DNA from 2 places in the Bacillus sp. GbtcB14 genome. Region 2 is predicted to be linked to the other one. Evidence: predicted binding sites of a transcription regulator. Region 2 holds the regulator's gene; the other holds the start of a gene.

Region 1 (8,645 bases), on a different contig from region 2:
CTTATGCTTATTCCACTTCTAATGATATTGAAAATCGAAGAAGTGATACAAGTGAAAAGAAGTTAGCTTTATTTAGAAAGGGTTACTTCATGAGATTTGTTACTTATAGATAAGTTATACAGGAGGGGGAAAATTTGAAAATTCATATCGTGCAAAAAGGGGATACCCTTTGGAAAATTGCGAAAAAGTACGGAGTGGATTTTGATACGTTGAAAAATACAAATACACAACTTAGTAATCCAGATTTAATTATGCCAGGTATGAAAATTAAAGTACCATCAAACAGCGTTCACGTAAAACAGCATGCTGGAGCAGGATCAGCACCTCCAAAACAATATGTTAAAGAAGTGCAACAAAAAGAATTTGCAGCAACGCCAACGCCGCTTGGAATAGAAGATGAGGAAGAAATTACGTATCAATCGGCACCAATTACACAACAACCTGCTATGCAACAAACACAAAAAGAAGTGCAAGTAAAACCACAAAAAGAAGTACAGGTAAAACCACAGAAGGAAATGCAAGTGAAACCGCAAAAGGAAGTACAGGTAAAGCAACAAAAAGAAGTGCAAAAAGAAAAGCCAATTCAAATAGAAAAACCAGTTGAAAAACCGTCTGTTATTCAAAAACCACCTGTTATAGAAAAACAAAAACCAGCAGAGAAAGAAAACACGAAATTCTCGGTAAATGTATTACCACAGCCGCCGCAACCACCAATAAAAGCGAAAAAAGAATATAAAATTTCGGATGTCATTAAAAAAGGAAGCGAGTTAATTGCTCCTCAAATTAATAAGATGAAACCTAATAACGTCATTTCTCCGCAAACGAAAAAAAATAACGTAGTATCACCACAAGTAAAGAAAGAAAATGTAGGGAATATAGTATCACCACAAGTAAAGAAAGAAAATGTAGGAAACATAGTATCACCACAAGTAAAGAAAGAAAATGTAGGAAACATAGTATCACCACAAGTAAAGAAAGAAAATGTAGGGAATATCGTGTCACCGCAAGTAAAGAAAGAAAATGTAGGGAATATCGTGTCACCGCAAGTGAAGAAAGAAAATGTAGGGAATATCGTGTCACCGCAAGTGAAGAAAGAAAATGTAGGGAATATCGTATCACCAAATGTAACGAAAGAGAATGTAGTTATTCCACAAGTAATACCGCCAAATATTCAAATGCCAAACATCATGCCAATGTTGGATAATAATCAACCACCAAATATAATGCCAATCATGGATAATAATCAACCGCCAAATATAATGCCAATCATGGATAATAACCCAATACCAAACATCATGCCAATCATGGATAACAATCAAATGCCAAATATGATGCCGATTATGGATAATAATCAAATGCCAAATATGATGCCGATCATGGATAATAATCAAATGCCAAATATGATGCCGATCATGGATAACAATCAAATGCCAAATATGATGCCGATCATGGATAACAATCAAATGCCAAATATGATGCCGAATATGATGCCGATTATGGATAACAATCAAATGCCGAATATGATGCCGATCATGGATAATAATCAAATGCCGAATATGATGCCGATCATGGATAATAATCAAATGCCGAATATGATGCCGATCATGGATAACAACCAACCGCCGAATATGATGCCATATCAAATGCCGTATCAACAGCCTATGATGCCACCGAATCCATATAATCAACCATCAAATCCATATCAAATGCCATATCAGCAAGGAGCACCGTTTGGACCGCAATATACGTCTATGCCAAACCCAAATATGATGCCAATGGATAATAATATGCCGCCGCTCGTGCAAGGAGAGGAAGATTGTGGGTGCGGAGGAGAGAGTAGGCTATATAGTCCGCAACCTGGAGGTCCGCAATATGCGAATCCGTTATATTATCAACCAACTCAATCGGCATATGCACCACAGCCAGGAACAATGTATTATCAACCAGATCCACCAAATGTATTTGGAGAGCCAGTTTCAGAAGAAGAGGACGAAGAGGAAGTTTAAAAAAAGGTGGGATTATTCCCACCTTTTTTGTGTGTAGAGTCTTTCATAAAACGGAAGATCTACATCAAATGTTAGAAAATTCCCAGTGAAATATTAACAGTGTAAAAACCTACTCTGTTACTCATCATAAGAGGGAGCTTTTCAGAAGAGAAGTTCATTCTAACAGAGGGGGTTTTTGTATTGAATACGAAAGTAAAAGTGATTGCTGCTTCTTTGTTAGTTACCAGTGCCTTAGCTGCATGTGGTACACCAAAAGATAACAATGCAATGGATGGACGTAACTACAATTATGAGCGTACATCTTATAATGATACACACCAGTATCGTGATAATGTAACGCGTAACGATCGTTATACAGATTATGTAACATATAGAAATGGTCGTAACGATACAGGATATAACAATTATTACCGCGATGTAAATTATAACGGGCAAATTGCTAATCCGCATCCAACACGTAATATCACAATGAACAATTCATACATTAACAATGATGGTAAAACAGCAGAAAGAATAACAAATCGTGTGAAACGTATGAATAACGTAGACCGCGTGTCTACAGTTGTATATGGAAACGATGTAGCAATTGCGGTAAAACCGCGTAATCCAGTATCGAATGAAACGGCACTTGCAAATGAAGTTCGTCAAGCTGTTGTAAATGAAGTTGGGAACAGAAACGTGTACGTCTCTGTAAGAAATGACATGTTTACTCGTGTCGATGCAATGAGTACACGCCTACGTAACGGTACAGTTACAAACGATTTTAATCGTGATATAGGGAATATGTTCCGAGACATTCGTTACGGTTTAACTGGTACTACTGGTACTATGCGATAGCAAAATAAAAGAGGAAGGGGGAGCCCTTCCTCTTTATTCATCATTGTCTTGTACACGACGTTTTTTAATAAAATAACTAACGGAATAAGGCGCTAAAAAGCATATGAAGAAAATACTACCTGTTAAAACTGCTTCAAAGAGAGGTCTTTCTGGACTGAAAATGATATAAATAATAGCTATAATAATTCCAACAATAAGAGAACGTAAAATAATTTTGTAATAAGGAGTTAACTTTATATCTTTTTCGCTCTCTTCTACATCGATTGAAACGCTTAACTGTAAATAAGCAATTAAAATACTCGTAAGCATAAATAATAACCATAATGGAGATTTCGTAATTTGATCCATTCCTTCAGTGAATCCGATATAGCCTAAAATGCCAATTATACCAAGTGATTGAAAAAGAAAGGCAATGCGTATGTTTTTTAATGTTTTCAGAATGAGACGTTCATCCTTTATTTTTTTCACAATATCCATCTCCTGTTTATTATGATTTCGCTGTTACACTAATGGTAACATATATATTGCATTTATCAATTTATAATTTACATAAATTTGTTTGGTTAAAAGAGGAAATAAAATATTTTTATAAACATGTTGCACTTATACTTTATTAATGTTATATTAGCAAAGCAATGAGCTAATTTACGTAAGACGAGAGATATGCTTAAGTGCTAAACACGCGAATGTGGTCGCCTGGTCTCTCGCCGTAAACGCATCAAGACGCCTGCTTTGCAGGCGTCTTTCATTTTATATAAAAACAAATGCTAATGCAGATAAAGCTAAAACTTTATCTGCATTTTTTATTTTCGAGTGAAATGTAATACGGTCATTTATATGGATAAAACCCCCATTTTCGGAAAAACTACTAATGAAAGTTTGATCTTGCCTAAAAGAGGTGAACGGAAATGAAATGGATACTGATTGCGATGCAAGCTTTCGTTATGATGTTTTGCTTCGTTTATGAAACAAATGTGAAGGCGGAAGGGCTAGTACCAGAAGTAACAGTAAAAGAGCCTGAAGTTACAATTTTATTAGAGCGAATGTATGTTGATGGAGAAGTAAGTGAGGAAATATTTACAGAAAAAGTGGCGGACTTAGAAAAGTTTTTACAGGAATATAAAGAATGGCAGCTCGTTGATCGTGATGATGTACAAATCGTATTACAAAAGAAAGTTGATGATATTTCTCCATTATTGAAAACGAGCGGATATTTTGGTGTTTCAGAGGAAGGGATATTACAAATTTTTAAAGGTGTACCGAAAAGTGATAATGCGATTCATTCCTTCTTTCAAATTGATATGAAAAAGCTGGAGAGTTATGAGCGTGCGAAATTGAAGCGTGGTATTCGTATTAAATCAAAAGAAGGTTTTGTGAAGACGATTGAAAAAATGAAGCAATACGCAGTGCAAAATAAGTAAAAAAAGCAGCTCATGGTGAGCTGCTTTTTTTATTTATTTTTATCTAAAATTTGTTTTGCGATTTCATCGATTAGCATATCTTTTCCGATTGGGTTGAATGCTTTTGTATTGAAGACCTCATTTGATACTTCATATACGTGATTGTTTTTAACTGCTTTATTGTCTTTCCAAACGGCACTATTTTTATAGTCTTCGTAAACTTTATCAGCTTCGCCACCAAAGTTTACAATAAACATTTGATCAGGTTGGAATGCAACAAGACCTTCTAGTGATACTTGCGCCATCGTTTGTTTTAAATCTGTACCTTTTGTTGCCGGAAGTTTTAAGTCGTTAAAGATGATGTCACCGTACCCGAAGCTACCGTATACACGGAAGTTTTGTGGTGTAACTGCGACGAACATAAAGTTCTCATCTTTTGTTTTCTCTTTAATTTTTTTAGATAAAGAGTCTGCTTTTTTATCGTAGTCTGCAATCCATTTGTCTGCTTTCTTTTCTTCGTCAAATAGTTTACCTACTTCTTTAAACTTACCGCGCCAGTCTTCTAAGTTTGTTTCTAAAACAACTGTCGGTGCAACCTTTTCTAATTGATCATAGATCTTCAATTGACGATTATTTAAAATAATTAAGTCTGGTTTTAAAGCAGTAACAGCTTCTAAATCAACTTTAGGTGCCCAATACCAACCTACTGCTTTTACGCCATCTAGCTTGTCTGTTAAATGCTTTTGGATTTTATCTTTATATGTGTTTGCTGTACCAACAGGTTTGTGTCCAAGAAGTAATAATTCTTCTGTTGATCCAGATAAGTCAACAATTCTCTTTGGATTTACTGGAATTGTAGCTTCCCCTTTAGCGTGTTTTACAACTTTTGTTTTCGGTTGTTCTTTCGCTTTTGATTCTTCTTTTTGAGAAGAACAGCCAACGATAGAAAGAACAACTAGCATAATAGTAAATAAAATAAATAGCTTCTGTTTCATCCTGATGTAACCCCTTTAATTAGTATTGATAATCATTATCGACTTCTGTATATTAAGTTGCTTCATGCTTTCTGTCAATGGAAAATAACAGAAGTTTCAAATGGAGAACATTTGTTGGGGTAGTCTCGCTTTTCTATCATTAAATATGTTAAAATGGAATACATGATTTAAGAGGGAGAGATCGTATTTTGTTTGAATATGTTACAGGTTACGTGGAGTATGTAGGACCGGAATATGTCGTAATTGACCATAATGGAATTGGTTATCAAATTTTCACACCAAATCCGTATGTATTTCAAAGAAGTAAGCAAGAAATCCGTGTCTATACATATCATTATGTGAGAGAAGATATTATGGCACTTTACGGGTTTAAAACACGTGAAGAGCGTTTATTATTTACAAAGTTGTTAGGTGTGTCTGGCATTGGACCAAAAGGCGCTCTTGCAATTTTAGCTTCTGGTCAAACAGGACAGGTCGTTCAAGCAATTGAACATGAAGACGAGAAGTTTTTAGTGAAATTCCCGGGCGTCGGAAAGAAAACAGCACGCCAAATGATTTTAGATTTAAAAGGAAAACTAGCTGACGTCGTACCAGATGCATTTGTTGATTTATTCTCAGATACAGAACGTTTTGATGAGAAGAAAGGTTCATCAGCTGAGCTTGATGAGGCGCTGGAAGCTCTGCGCGCACTTGGATACGCAGAACGAGAAGTTTCTCGCGTTGTACCAGAGTTATTAAAAGAATCATTAACGACGGATCAGTATATTAAAAAGGCACTTAGTCTTTTACTAAATGGTAAGAGGTGAGTATAATGGACGAACGTCTCCTTTCAGGGGAATCTGCATATGAAGATTCGGATTTAGAATATTCATTACGGCCACAGACGCTCCGTCAGTATATTGGCCAAGATAAAGCGAAACATAATTTAGAGGTGTTTATTGAAGCAGCGAAAATGCGTGAAGAAACGTTAGATCATGTGCTTCTATATGGACCACCAGGACTTGGTAAAACGACGCTTGCCAATATTATTGCCAATGAAATGGGCGTAAATGTTAGAACAACTTCAGGTCCAGCAATTGAAAGACCAGGAGATTTAGCAGCTGTATTAACAGCGCTTCAGCCGGGGGATGTATTATTTATAGATGAAATTCATCGTTTGCATAGATCGATTGAAGAAGTGCTATATCCTGCGATGGAAGATTTTTGCCTTGATATTGTAATTGGGAAAGGACCGTCAGCACGATCTGTACGTTTAGATTTACCTCCATTTACATTAGTTGGAGCAACGACACGTGCAGGGGCATTATCAGCACCACTTCGTGACCGTTTCGGTGTACTTTCAAGATTAGAGTACTATACAGTAGATCAGTTGTCTGAGATTGTAGAACGTACAGCAGAAGTATTTGAAGTTGAAATTGATTCGTTAGCTGCACTAGAAATTGCAAGACGTGCTCGTGGTACACCTCGTATTGCGAATCGTTTATTACGACGTGTACGAGATTTCGCACAAGTTCGTGGTAACGGAACAGTTACAATGGAAATTACACAAATGGCGTTAGAACTACTGCAAGTAGATAAATTAGGTCTAGATCATATCGATCATAAATTATTGCTTGGTATTATTGAGAAATTCCGCGGTGGCCCAGTCGGATTAGAAACGGTTTCGGCAACGATTGGAGAAGAATCTCATACGATTGAAGATGTGTATGAGCCGTATTTATTACAAATTGGCTTTTTACAAAGAACGCCAAGAGGTCGAATTGTAACGCCGCTTGCATATGAGCATTTCGGAATGGAGATGCCAAAAGTATGACGGAGATGCCAAAATTGCTTATTACAGCAGGTATCTTACTCATTGTTGTCGGATTAGCTTGGAAGTTTATTGGAAGACTTCCAGGCGATATTTTTATGAAAAAAGGAAACGTTACCTTTTATTTTCCTGTCATTACATGTATTGTGTTAAGTATTGTATTATCTTTTATTATGTATATAATAAATCGATTCAAATAAGAAATAGGTGGATATAGTTATGGATATAAATCTGTTTGATTTTCATTTACCAGAAGAACTTATTGCACAAGTCCCGTTAGAAGATCGTGAAACATCAAGATTAATGGTGTTAGACCGTGAAACAGGCGATATTGAGCATAAACATTTTACGGATATTCTTTCTTACTTACATGAGGGGGATTGCTTAGTTTTAAATGAAACGAAAGTAATGCCTGCTCGTTTGCACGGTGTGAAAGAAGATACAGGCGCGCACATTGAAGTACTTCTTTTAAAACAAGAAGAAGGCGATACGTGGGAAACGCTTGTTAAGCCAGCGAAACGTGTAAAAGAAGGAACTATTATCTCTTTTGGCGAAGGGAAATTAAAAGCAACTTGCACAGGAACTGCAGATCAAGGTGGACGTCAGCTTGAATTTTCATATGACGGCATCTTCTATGAAATTTTAGATGAACTTGGGGAAATGCCACTTCCTCCGTATATTAAAGAGACGCTAGAAGATCGCGATCGCTATCAAACAGTATATGCGAAAGAGATCGGCTCAGCAGCAGCGCCAACTGCAGGACTTCACTTTACAGAAGAGTTATTGGAGAAGTTAAAACAAAAAGGCGTCGGGTTAGCTTTCATTACACTTCACGTAGGGCTTGGAACATTTAGACCAGTTTCTGCCGATACGATTGAAGAACACCATATGCACGCAGAATATTACCATATGTCTGAAGAGACAGCGGCATTATTAAATCGTGTGAAAGAGAGTGGTGGACGTATTATTACGGTAGGTACGACTTCAACTCGTACGTTAGAAACAATTGCGACAGATCATGACGGCAAGCTTTGTGCTGCTTCTGGTTGGACAGACATTTTTATGTATCCAGGTTATGAATTTAAAGCAATTGATGGTTTAATTACAAACTTCCATTTACCGAAATCAACATTAATTATGCTTGTAAGTGCATTTGCGAACAGAGATAATGTACTTCATGCTTATAATGAAGCAGTAAAAGAAAAATATCGTTTCTTTAGCTTTGGTGATGCAATGTTCGTTGCATCTCACGCTAAGATGGGAAACAAATAAAAGGAGTAAATTATGACAGCAATTCGTTATGAATTTATTAAAACTTGTAAACAAACAGGTGCCCGTTTAGGACGCGTACATACACCGCACGGTTCATTTGATACACCAACATTTATGCCAGTTGGTACACTTGCAACAGTTAAAACAATGTCACCAGAAGAATTAAAAGCAATGGATTCTGGCATTATTTTAAGTAATACGTATCACTTATGGCTACGCCCAGGTCACGAAATTATTCGTGAAGCAGGTGGTTTGCATAAATTTATGAACTGGGATCGTGCAATCTTAACGGACTCTGGTGGTTTCCAAGTATTCAGTTTAAGTG
Region 2 (8,645 bases):
ATAATCAATTAACAATACAACAACAAGGGTATAGATAATAATAGATGCAGTTTGTTGATATTGTAAAAAACCAAGTGTGCGGTCATAATATAATCCAATACCACCTGCCCCTACTAAACCTAAAACAGCTGCTGCACGTACGTTCACCTCAAATGTATAAAGAACATAGGAGACAAAATGTGCTTTCACTTGCGGAATTACCCCATACACAATCCATTGCACTTTATTTGCTCCTACTGCTGTCATCGCTTCTAATGGACCTGAATCAATCGATTCAATTGACTCATACAACAATTTCGCCACGAGCCCAATTGAGAAAAAAGTTAGAGCCAAAATACCTGGAAGTGGTCCTATTCCAAAAATAGCTACGAAAATCGCCGCTAATAATAAATCTGGTATCGTTCGGATAAAATTTAAAACCAATCGAGCTGGCCCGTACAAAAATGTACTAGTAAACACATTACTTGCCGCAAATAGTGCCAGTGGAATAGCTAAAATCGCTCCTAAAGTCGTCCCAATAATCGCCATACGTATTGTATCTAACATCGCTGTTGTAATAACTTGAAAATAACTCCAATCAGGCGGCACCATCTCTTTTAACAAATCAATCATATTAGGAAAACCAACTGCTAGTTTTGAAAATGATGCGTCGACCTGTACACTGCTTCCCCACAACAGTAAAATGACTAGAATAGCCGTTAACATATGTTTCAACTTACTCGGCGGCTTCGGTATCGATTTCGAATATATCGTCACGTCATTCATTTAACTGCCACCTCTAATAATTCACTTTTCTGCGCTACGTCTCCATAAATTTCAGCAAATTTTTCATCCGTTGCTTCTTCTACTGAACCATCAAAAACAATTTCGCCTGCATGTAATCCAATAATGCGTGTCGCATATTGCCTAGCTAAATCAATAGAATGTAAGTTTACAATTGTTGTAATTCCAAAATCTTCATTAATTTTTTTCAAATCATCTAATACTTGCTTTGTTGTTAGCGGATCTAACGACGCAACAGGTTCATCTGCCAATATGATTTTCGCTTCTTGCGCCAACGCTCTAGCAATCGATACACGTTGCTGTTGTCCTCCTGATAATTCATCAGCTCGCGCATATGCTTTTTCTAAAATATTCACCCTTTTTAACGATTGAAAGGCAAGCTCCAAATCTTCTTTTGGAAATAGACCTAACGTTGTACGTAAAGTCGAATGATACCCAACACGCCCAGCTAATACATTCTTCAATACCGATGATCGCTTTACAAGGTTAAAACTTTGAAAAATCATACCAATATCCCGGCGCATGCGACGTAATCCTTTTCCTTTTGCAGCAGTTATAGATTCACCTTCAATCATGATTTCGCCTTCTGTAATCTCATGAAGACGGTTTACAGATCTTAGAAGTGTAGACTTTCCAGCCCCAGACAGCCCTACCATTACAACAAACTCACCTTTTTGAATGTTCAAGTTTATATTATTCAATCCTTTTGTACCATTCGGATACACTTTGGAGACATTTCGAAACTCTATCACACATCTTACCTACCTTCTATATATTCCAAACGGCAAACTAACTGAAAATAAACCCTTCTTCCAGTTAGCTGCCATTTCCATATGTATTATTGCGTTTTTACTTTCTTTCCATATTCACGAACGATATCAAATTTACTATCATCAGATTTAACATATCCTTCATGTGAATATACTTCTTTAATGATTTTGTGACCTTCCTCATTCTTTCCTATTTCAATGAAAGCATCCTGTAATTTCTTGCTCCACTCTGCATCTAAATCAGAGCGTACCGAAATCGTATCGTTTGGAATTTTCTCCGTAAATTTCACTATTTTCGTTTGATCAAATATATTTGGATAATCTTTTTTTACAATATTACGAGCATCTTGGAATACAACAGCTGCATCTACATCACCATTTAAAAGAGCAATAAGCGACTGATCGTGACCTTTTAATGTAACAGGTTTCACATCCTTTAACGGATCAACCCCCTCTTTTAACAGTACAGCTGCAGGCCATACATACCCCGCTGATGACGTTACGTCTTGATAACCAATTTTTTTACCTTTTAAATCTTTTACACTGTTAATGTTAGAATCTTTCTTAACAACAAACTCAGATTTATAAAAGTCTACTAAATCTTTTGTAGGAGCTCCCGTTTCATCATCTACTCCAAAACGTTGTGCTTGTAAAATTACGTTTGCAGCCTTTTTCTCATGCGCTAGCACATACGCTGTTGGAGGTAAAAAACCTACATCTACTTGCTTAGATGCCATCGCTTCTACAATTGTATTGTAATTCGTTGAAATACTAACTTTTACCGGAATATTTAATTTATCACTTAATAGCTTTTCCAATGGTTTTGCCTTCGCCTCTAACGTATCTGCATTTTGAGAAGGAACAAATTGAACATTTAAAGTCTTCGGTACATACCCTTTTTTCGTATCTTCATTTTTACTTGCACTTGATTCCTTCGTTCCACAGCCACTCAATAATCCTGCTGCAATTACAACCGTTGTACTCATCGCAAAAACTTTTTTCAACATATTAATGCCTCCATTTTTGTTGTTATAAAATAACCTTCCGTAAACATGAAGAAATATATCACATATTTTTACAAATAATTGCTTATTTACAGAATCTTTACACATTCTATACATTCTCATTAAAATTCTCTTCATATATTTGATATGCTTAAATAGTAGATAACAATAGAAAAGGTGAATAATATTGAATCAAAATCAAATTGTAACTTTAAACATCTTATTAACAAGCGATATACATGGTACTGTTTATCCAATTCACTACCAAGATAACTCTCAAGCTGAAATTGGTTTAGCTAAAATTTCTACTCTTATAAAAAAAGAACGTTCCCAAAATAGAAACGTTCTTTTAATTGATAACGGTGACTTCATACAAGGAACACCCTTTACTTATCATTACGCTACATACAAAAAAGATAAGAAAAACCCAATGTCCTTATTAGCGAACTATTTAAACTATGATGCTGCAGTTATCGGGAATCATGAATTTAATTATGGAATGGACGTATTAAATCATGCTATTTCTACTGCGAACTTCCCGTATCTATCAGCAAATATTTTAGATACAAACAGAAAAGAACCTTATTTCGGGAAACCATATATGATAAAACATATTGAATCAAATATAAAAATTGCTATTTTAGGGATGACAACGCATTACATTCCTAATTGGGAACAACCTCATCACATTCAAGATCTACAATTTGAAGATGCATTAGAAACAACAAAAAAATGGGTTTCTTACATTCGCGAACAAGAGCAACCAGATTTACTAATCGTAGCGTATCATGGAGGATTTGAACGCGATTTACAAACCGGGGTACCGACTGAAGTTTTAACAGGTGAAAACCAAGGTTATGCAATGTGCCATAAAATTGAAGGCATAGATATTTTACTAACAGGCCACCAACACCGGGAAATCGCTCACACCGTAATAAATGGTGTAACAGTTTTACAAACTGGATGCAATGGACACTCCGTCGGAAAAATAACAGTAACATTCGAGAAAACAGAACAAAAATGGGTAAAAAAAGAGAGTTATTCACAATTATTGCCCGTGCGTGGAATTACTGCGGACCAACATATGCTTTCCTTGGTTGCCGATTATGAAGAGGAAACACAAAATTGGCTCGATCAACCTATTGGATTAATCTATGGGGACATGCAAATTTCAGATGCTATGCAAACTCGTTTGCAAGACCATCCTTTTATTGAATTTATAAATAAAATACAGATGGATATAGCTAATGTTTCCATTTCTTGTACAAGCTTATTCCATAATCTATCTCCAGGTTTCCCTAATCGCGTAACAATGCGTGACATCGTTTCTAATTATATTTATCCAAATACATTAAAAGTAATTAGAATAACTGGAGCGGATATAAAAGATGCCCTTGAACTCTCTGCTTCTTATTTCACATTAAAAGCAGATGAAACTATCATTGTAAATCCTACCTACATAGAACCAAAGCCGCAACACTATAATTACGATATGTGGGAAGGAATTTCGTACGTATTAAACATTTCCAAACCAATTGGAGAGAGAGTCGAATCCTTACAGTATAAAGGAGCTCCCCTTCATATGAATGAAGAATATGACGTCGTTATGAATAATTATCGCGCAAGCGGCGGAGGGAACTTCTTTATGTTTCAAAATAAGCCCGTAATAAAAGACATACCAACAGATATGTCTGAACTTATCGCTAACTATATATTGAAGCACAAAAAGATAGAAGCAACAGTCAATAACAACTGGAAAGTTATTAAATAACGGATATAATAAATAAAAAAGATGGGCCTCGCCCATCTTTTAGTTTAATTTTGCATTATCTTGCTTTTTTAAAGCTTTTAATTTCGCCGGTGTAACATCAGTACCTTCTTCGTTAACAACTTTGATCCCTTTAAGTTCGTTTAACATATTTTGACGAAATCCTTTTAAATATTGTTCACGTAGCGATTGGCGCTCACGTTGTTCTTCTTCAGTTAAGCCTTCAGCTTTTGCTTTTTTCGCTAAGAAGTTAATGCGTTCAATGAGTTCGTGACTTTGCATCTCGAATCCCCCTTTTACTCAAAACTGATTATTATCATACAATAGTTAGTCCTCTTTATCAAGCAATTGCTTTGTATATTCTACATATCTTCGGTGTACTGTTGCTTTTGAAACATCATGACCAAAACCACGAAGTGTTGCTGCAATTTCTTCAAAAGTTAATTCATTCCGGCGTAAACGTACAATTTCCTCAATTGGCACTTCTTTTTTCTCACGTCCTATACTTAAATGACGATTTTTCAAATTATTCTCCGGACGAAATCCTTTCTCTACCGCCCTTTGCATGCCACGTTTAATTTTTAAATTGTGGATCTTTCTTTGATACTCTTCAACAATCCCAATTATATCTAGTACCATCGAATCAGAATCAGAGAGTTCTAATTCTCCATTATGCGTATGCGTATATACTTTTATTCCCTCTTTATGTAAACAGTGCATTAATGCAATCTTTGCATTCCCTCTACCAAGGCGCGTTTCATCTTGTATGAGAAGTACATCAACTTGTTCATCGCGAATTGTATCTAGCACTTCTAATATGCCATCACGTTCAATTGTATAACCGCTAGCCTGCTCTTCAATCACCTTTGCAACATTCATTTGATAGCGCTCAGCTAAATGCAATAATTCATCTTTTTGACGCAATAATGATGTTTCCTGTTCTTCTTTTGTCGTGCTCACACGTGCATAAATAATTGCATTCATTTTGAACCCTTCTTTCTCACTATATTTTCCTTATAGTGTATCATAAATTCGCCTTTCGTTCGAACTTATGTTTGTAGAATGTTTTTTCGCATGTTATACTTATTAATAAGAAAAATGAAAGAAAACGAGGTGTTAGAAAACATGGAAAAGTTAACGAAACGCCAGCAAGACATTCTCGACTTTATTAAGCTAAAAGTACAAGAAAAAGGATATCCACCTTCCGTACGTGAAATCGGTCAAGCAGTCGGCCTCGCTTCTAGTTCTACAGTGCACGGACATTTATCACGACTAGAAGAAAAAGGATATATTCGACGCGATCCAACAAAACCACGAGCAATTGAAATTTTAGGTGACAACCGAATGGATACAGAAACACAATCTGTTATTCAAGTTCCAATTGTCGGAAAAGTTACTGCTGGATTACCGATTACAGCAGTTGAAAGTGTAGAAGATCACTTCCCACTTCCAGCTAGCATTGTTGCTGGAGCAGACCAAGTATTTATGTTACGTATTTCCGGAGATAGTATGATTGAAGCTGGTATTTTCGATGGGGATTTAGTTGTTGTTCGCCAACAACAGTCTGCATACAACGGTGAAATTGTAGTCGCTTTAACAGAAGATAACGAAGCAACTGTTAAACGTTTCTATAAAGAAAAAGACCATTTCCGTCTACAACCGGAAAACTCTTCATTAGAACCTATCATTTTAAAACAAGTGTCAGTTATAGGAAAAGTAATTGGCGTATATCGTGATTTACATTAAGAATAATAAAAGAAGATAATTACCTTATTTATATACGGTAATTATCTTCTTTTTTTGTATTTTGATAGATTTTCATACATTCTATTTCTTATGAACGAGTTTCAATCGTCACATCGCCAGCAGCTGTTTTACCGCTAATATTTTTACTACCATTGCCAATTGTTATATTTTTATTTTCTTCATTAAAAATCATTACGTCGCCAGCAGCGCTTCGCCCACTTATTACTGCATCTTGTGGTTTTTCTAATAAAGTAATATCTACATCCCCAGCAGTTGAACTTGCCTCTACATCATACTTAGGATCATGATCCATAACATATACATCCCCACTAGCCGTTTTCGCTATTACTTTCCCTATTACCTTTTTAAAGTTCACCTCACCAGCTTTTGTAGATCCCTCCACACTCTTAGCTGTGATATGTTTCAAATCTACTTCTCCAGCGAGTGTCCCCACACTTACACGATCACTTTTCACATCACTTATTTCTATTTGTCCAGCGGATGAATTTACTTTTATCTCTTGATAAGAACGTTCAGGCACGAGGAGAGTTATTGTAGACGTTTGAAACCTAAAATCATAAAAAGAAAAATCAAATGAAGCTCCTTTTTCTCTTTCCCCAATAATTTTTAATGTGTCACCATCTTCAGCAATATGAATCTCTTGTTTACGTACATCTCCTGATTGCTTTACATAAAAAGAAGAATCGGGAGATTTTTGGACAACAATATCCCCAGCATCTAACTTAACTTCTATATTTTTTAGTGTTTCGTTTTTAATTACGTTTTCTTTATTTCCTTCTTCTGCACTTTGCACTGCTTTTTCGTATGTTTGTGAAATCCCTATTACTCCAATAATGATACAAGCGATTGCTACTAACAATATTTTTTTCATCATCTACTCCCCTTTTATCATTTTGAAGTTCCATACTACATAACGTACGCATAACTTTTTAAACCACTTCGTACTATAATAAGCGATAATACATAACAACAAACCTACTCCAACAAACGTTATACTAACGAATAAATCCAACCATATAAAAGTACCCATAAATACTTTTCCAATAACGAAAAATGGTGTCACTACACTAGCAATTCCACCGATCCAGAAGGAAAATATAAACGCAATAATTGCAACTAACGGGCCTAACACAATAATGAAATTAAATAAGCTAAGTCCAATCGCTGCCATGACAGCCCTTGTTATATTCGAAGTAGATGGGTCCTTTTTCATTTCATCAAAACGATACAAAGCAAGTAAATCCTTCGCAATTACTTTCGGAGAGCCAAGACCCTTTATTATTTCCGATTCAGTTTTCCCCTCTTCTATCCCAAACTGAAAATGCTCTTCATAATCAAATAAAATATCTTTCCTCTCTTCTTCCGGTAACTTTCTAAGATGACTTGATAATTCTTTAAGAAACTGTTCTTTACTCATCCCATTCCACCCCTTCAATAATTTCTTGTACGCCTTTTGCAAAATCACGCCACTCTGTTACTAACAAATTCAGTTGCGTTTCCCCTTGCTCAGTTAGTTGATAATATTTACGAGGCGGTCCCTCCGTAGATTCTTTCAAATACGTTTGAAAATATCCTTCTTTCGTTAAACGACGTAATAAAGGATACACTGACCCTTCTGATATTAAAAACTTATTTGAGATTTGCTGAACAAGTTCATAACCGTAACAATCCTTACGTTTCACAAGTGCTAAAACACACAGTTCTAACACACCTTTTTTAAACTGAACGTTCAAGGTCAGTCCCCCTTTCTCATTCCAGTACTGTTCAATACACGGTACCTGTTGTATCCATAATATACCACTTAGTATTATTCATTGCAAGGTACTCATTTATATTTACTCCCTAAATGTAGAAAACGTACAAATAAAAGCCTGAATAATGTCCTGTTATAACTGAACATCACTCAGGCTTTTATTCGATTCGAACTACATGAATACAAAAATCCATTCACTCTTTCCCCTCTAAGAACCAACTTCTACTTGTTTACCTAATAAATTACGAAACACACCTTTTCTCTCTCGAGCTAGTTGGTTAAACTCACCTCGTTGAACAACCTCTCCTTTATCTATCACAATTACTTGATCAGCATTACGTATTGTTGATAGACGATGAGCAATTACGATAATAGTCATTTGACCCTTTAACTTCTCTAATGCACTTTGAATTAACGCTTCATTTTCTGAATCTAACGCACTTGTTGCCTCATCTAAAACTAGAATAGAAGGTTTTCTTAAAATTGCTCGTGCCAAAACTAATCGTTGCCTCTCCCCACCCGAAAGTTTAACTCCTCTATCCCCAATAAAAGTATCAAGTCCATTCGGAAGCGCTTGTACAAATTCAGCAGCGGCCGCGAAATTTAATGCAGCCCAAATCTGATCTTCACTTGCATTTGGCTCAATCATCAATAAATTTTCTCTTATGCTCGCATTAAATAGGAAGGGGTCCTGCTGAACATAGCTAATAGATTTCCTTAAAGCCAATAAATTATCACTTGTAATAGTCGCATCATCTATTAATACTTGTCCTTTTTCCGGTTGAATAAGCCCCATTAAA

Evidence for each region. The regulator LexA, encoded in region 2, represses DNA repair genes until DNA is damaged. The targets are predictions, from matches to a motif close to CGAACATATGTTCG.
Region 1: the regulator LexA is predicted to act here: its motif matches at 5,343-5,356, upstream of ruvA (Holliday junction DNA helicase RuvA).

What each region holds. Positions count from the first base shown of each region.
Region 1 covers NZ_JAGXJT010000001.1:252,378-261,022, forward strand. The annotation lists partial or broken gene safA (SafA/ExsA family spore coat assembly protein) at 135-291, shown strand; gene KVT31_RS01350 (YhcN/YlaJ family sporulation lipoprotein) at 2,187-2,843, shown strand; gene KVT31_RS01355 (branched-chain amino acid ABC transporter substrate-binding protein) at 2,877-3,320, opposite strand; gene KVT31_RS01360 (BofC C-terminal domain-containing protein) at 3,752-4,264, shown strand; gene KVT31_RS01365 (iron-hydroxamate ABC transporter substrate-binding protein) at 4,294-5,238, opposite strand; gene ruvA (Holliday junction DNA helicase RuvA) at 5,427-6,044, shown strand; gene ruvB (Holliday junction branch migration DNA helicase RuvB) at 6,050-7,051, shown strand; gene KVT31_RS01380 (DUF2905 domain-containing protein) at 7,048-7,248, shown strand; gene queA (tRNA preQ1(34) S-adenosylmethionine ribosyltransferase-isomerase QueA) at 7,268-8,320, shown strand; gene tgt (tRNA guanosine(34) transglycosylase Tgt) at 8,333-8,645, shown strand, end outside.
Region 2 covers NZ_JAGXJT010000018.1:222-8,866, forward strand. The annotation lists gene phnE (phosphonate ABC transporter, permease protein PhnE) at 1-765, opposite strand, end outside; gene phnC (phosphonate ABC transporter ATP-binding protein) at 762-1,535, opposite strand; gene KVT31_RS27285 (phosphate/phosphite/phosphonate ABC transporter substrate-binding protein) at 1,622-2,560, opposite strand; gene KVT31_RS27290 (bifunctional metallophosphatase/5'-nucleotidase) at 2,745-4,328, shown strand; gene KVT31_RS27295 (DUF896 domain-containing protein) at 4,368-4,607, opposite strand; gene KVT31_RS27300 (YneB family resolvase-like protein) at 4,653-5,309, opposite strand; gene lexA (transcriptional repressor LexA) at 5,451-6,071, shown strand; gene KVT31_RS27310 (DUF4097 family beta strand repeat-containing protein) at 6,160-6,966, opposite strand; gene KVT31_RS27315 (DUF1700 domain-containing protein) at 6,967-7,509, opposite strand; gene KVT31_RS27320 (PadR family transcriptional regulator) at 7,502-7,825, opposite strand; gene KVT31_RS27325 (ABC transporter ATP-binding protein) at 8,054-8,645, opposite strand, start outside.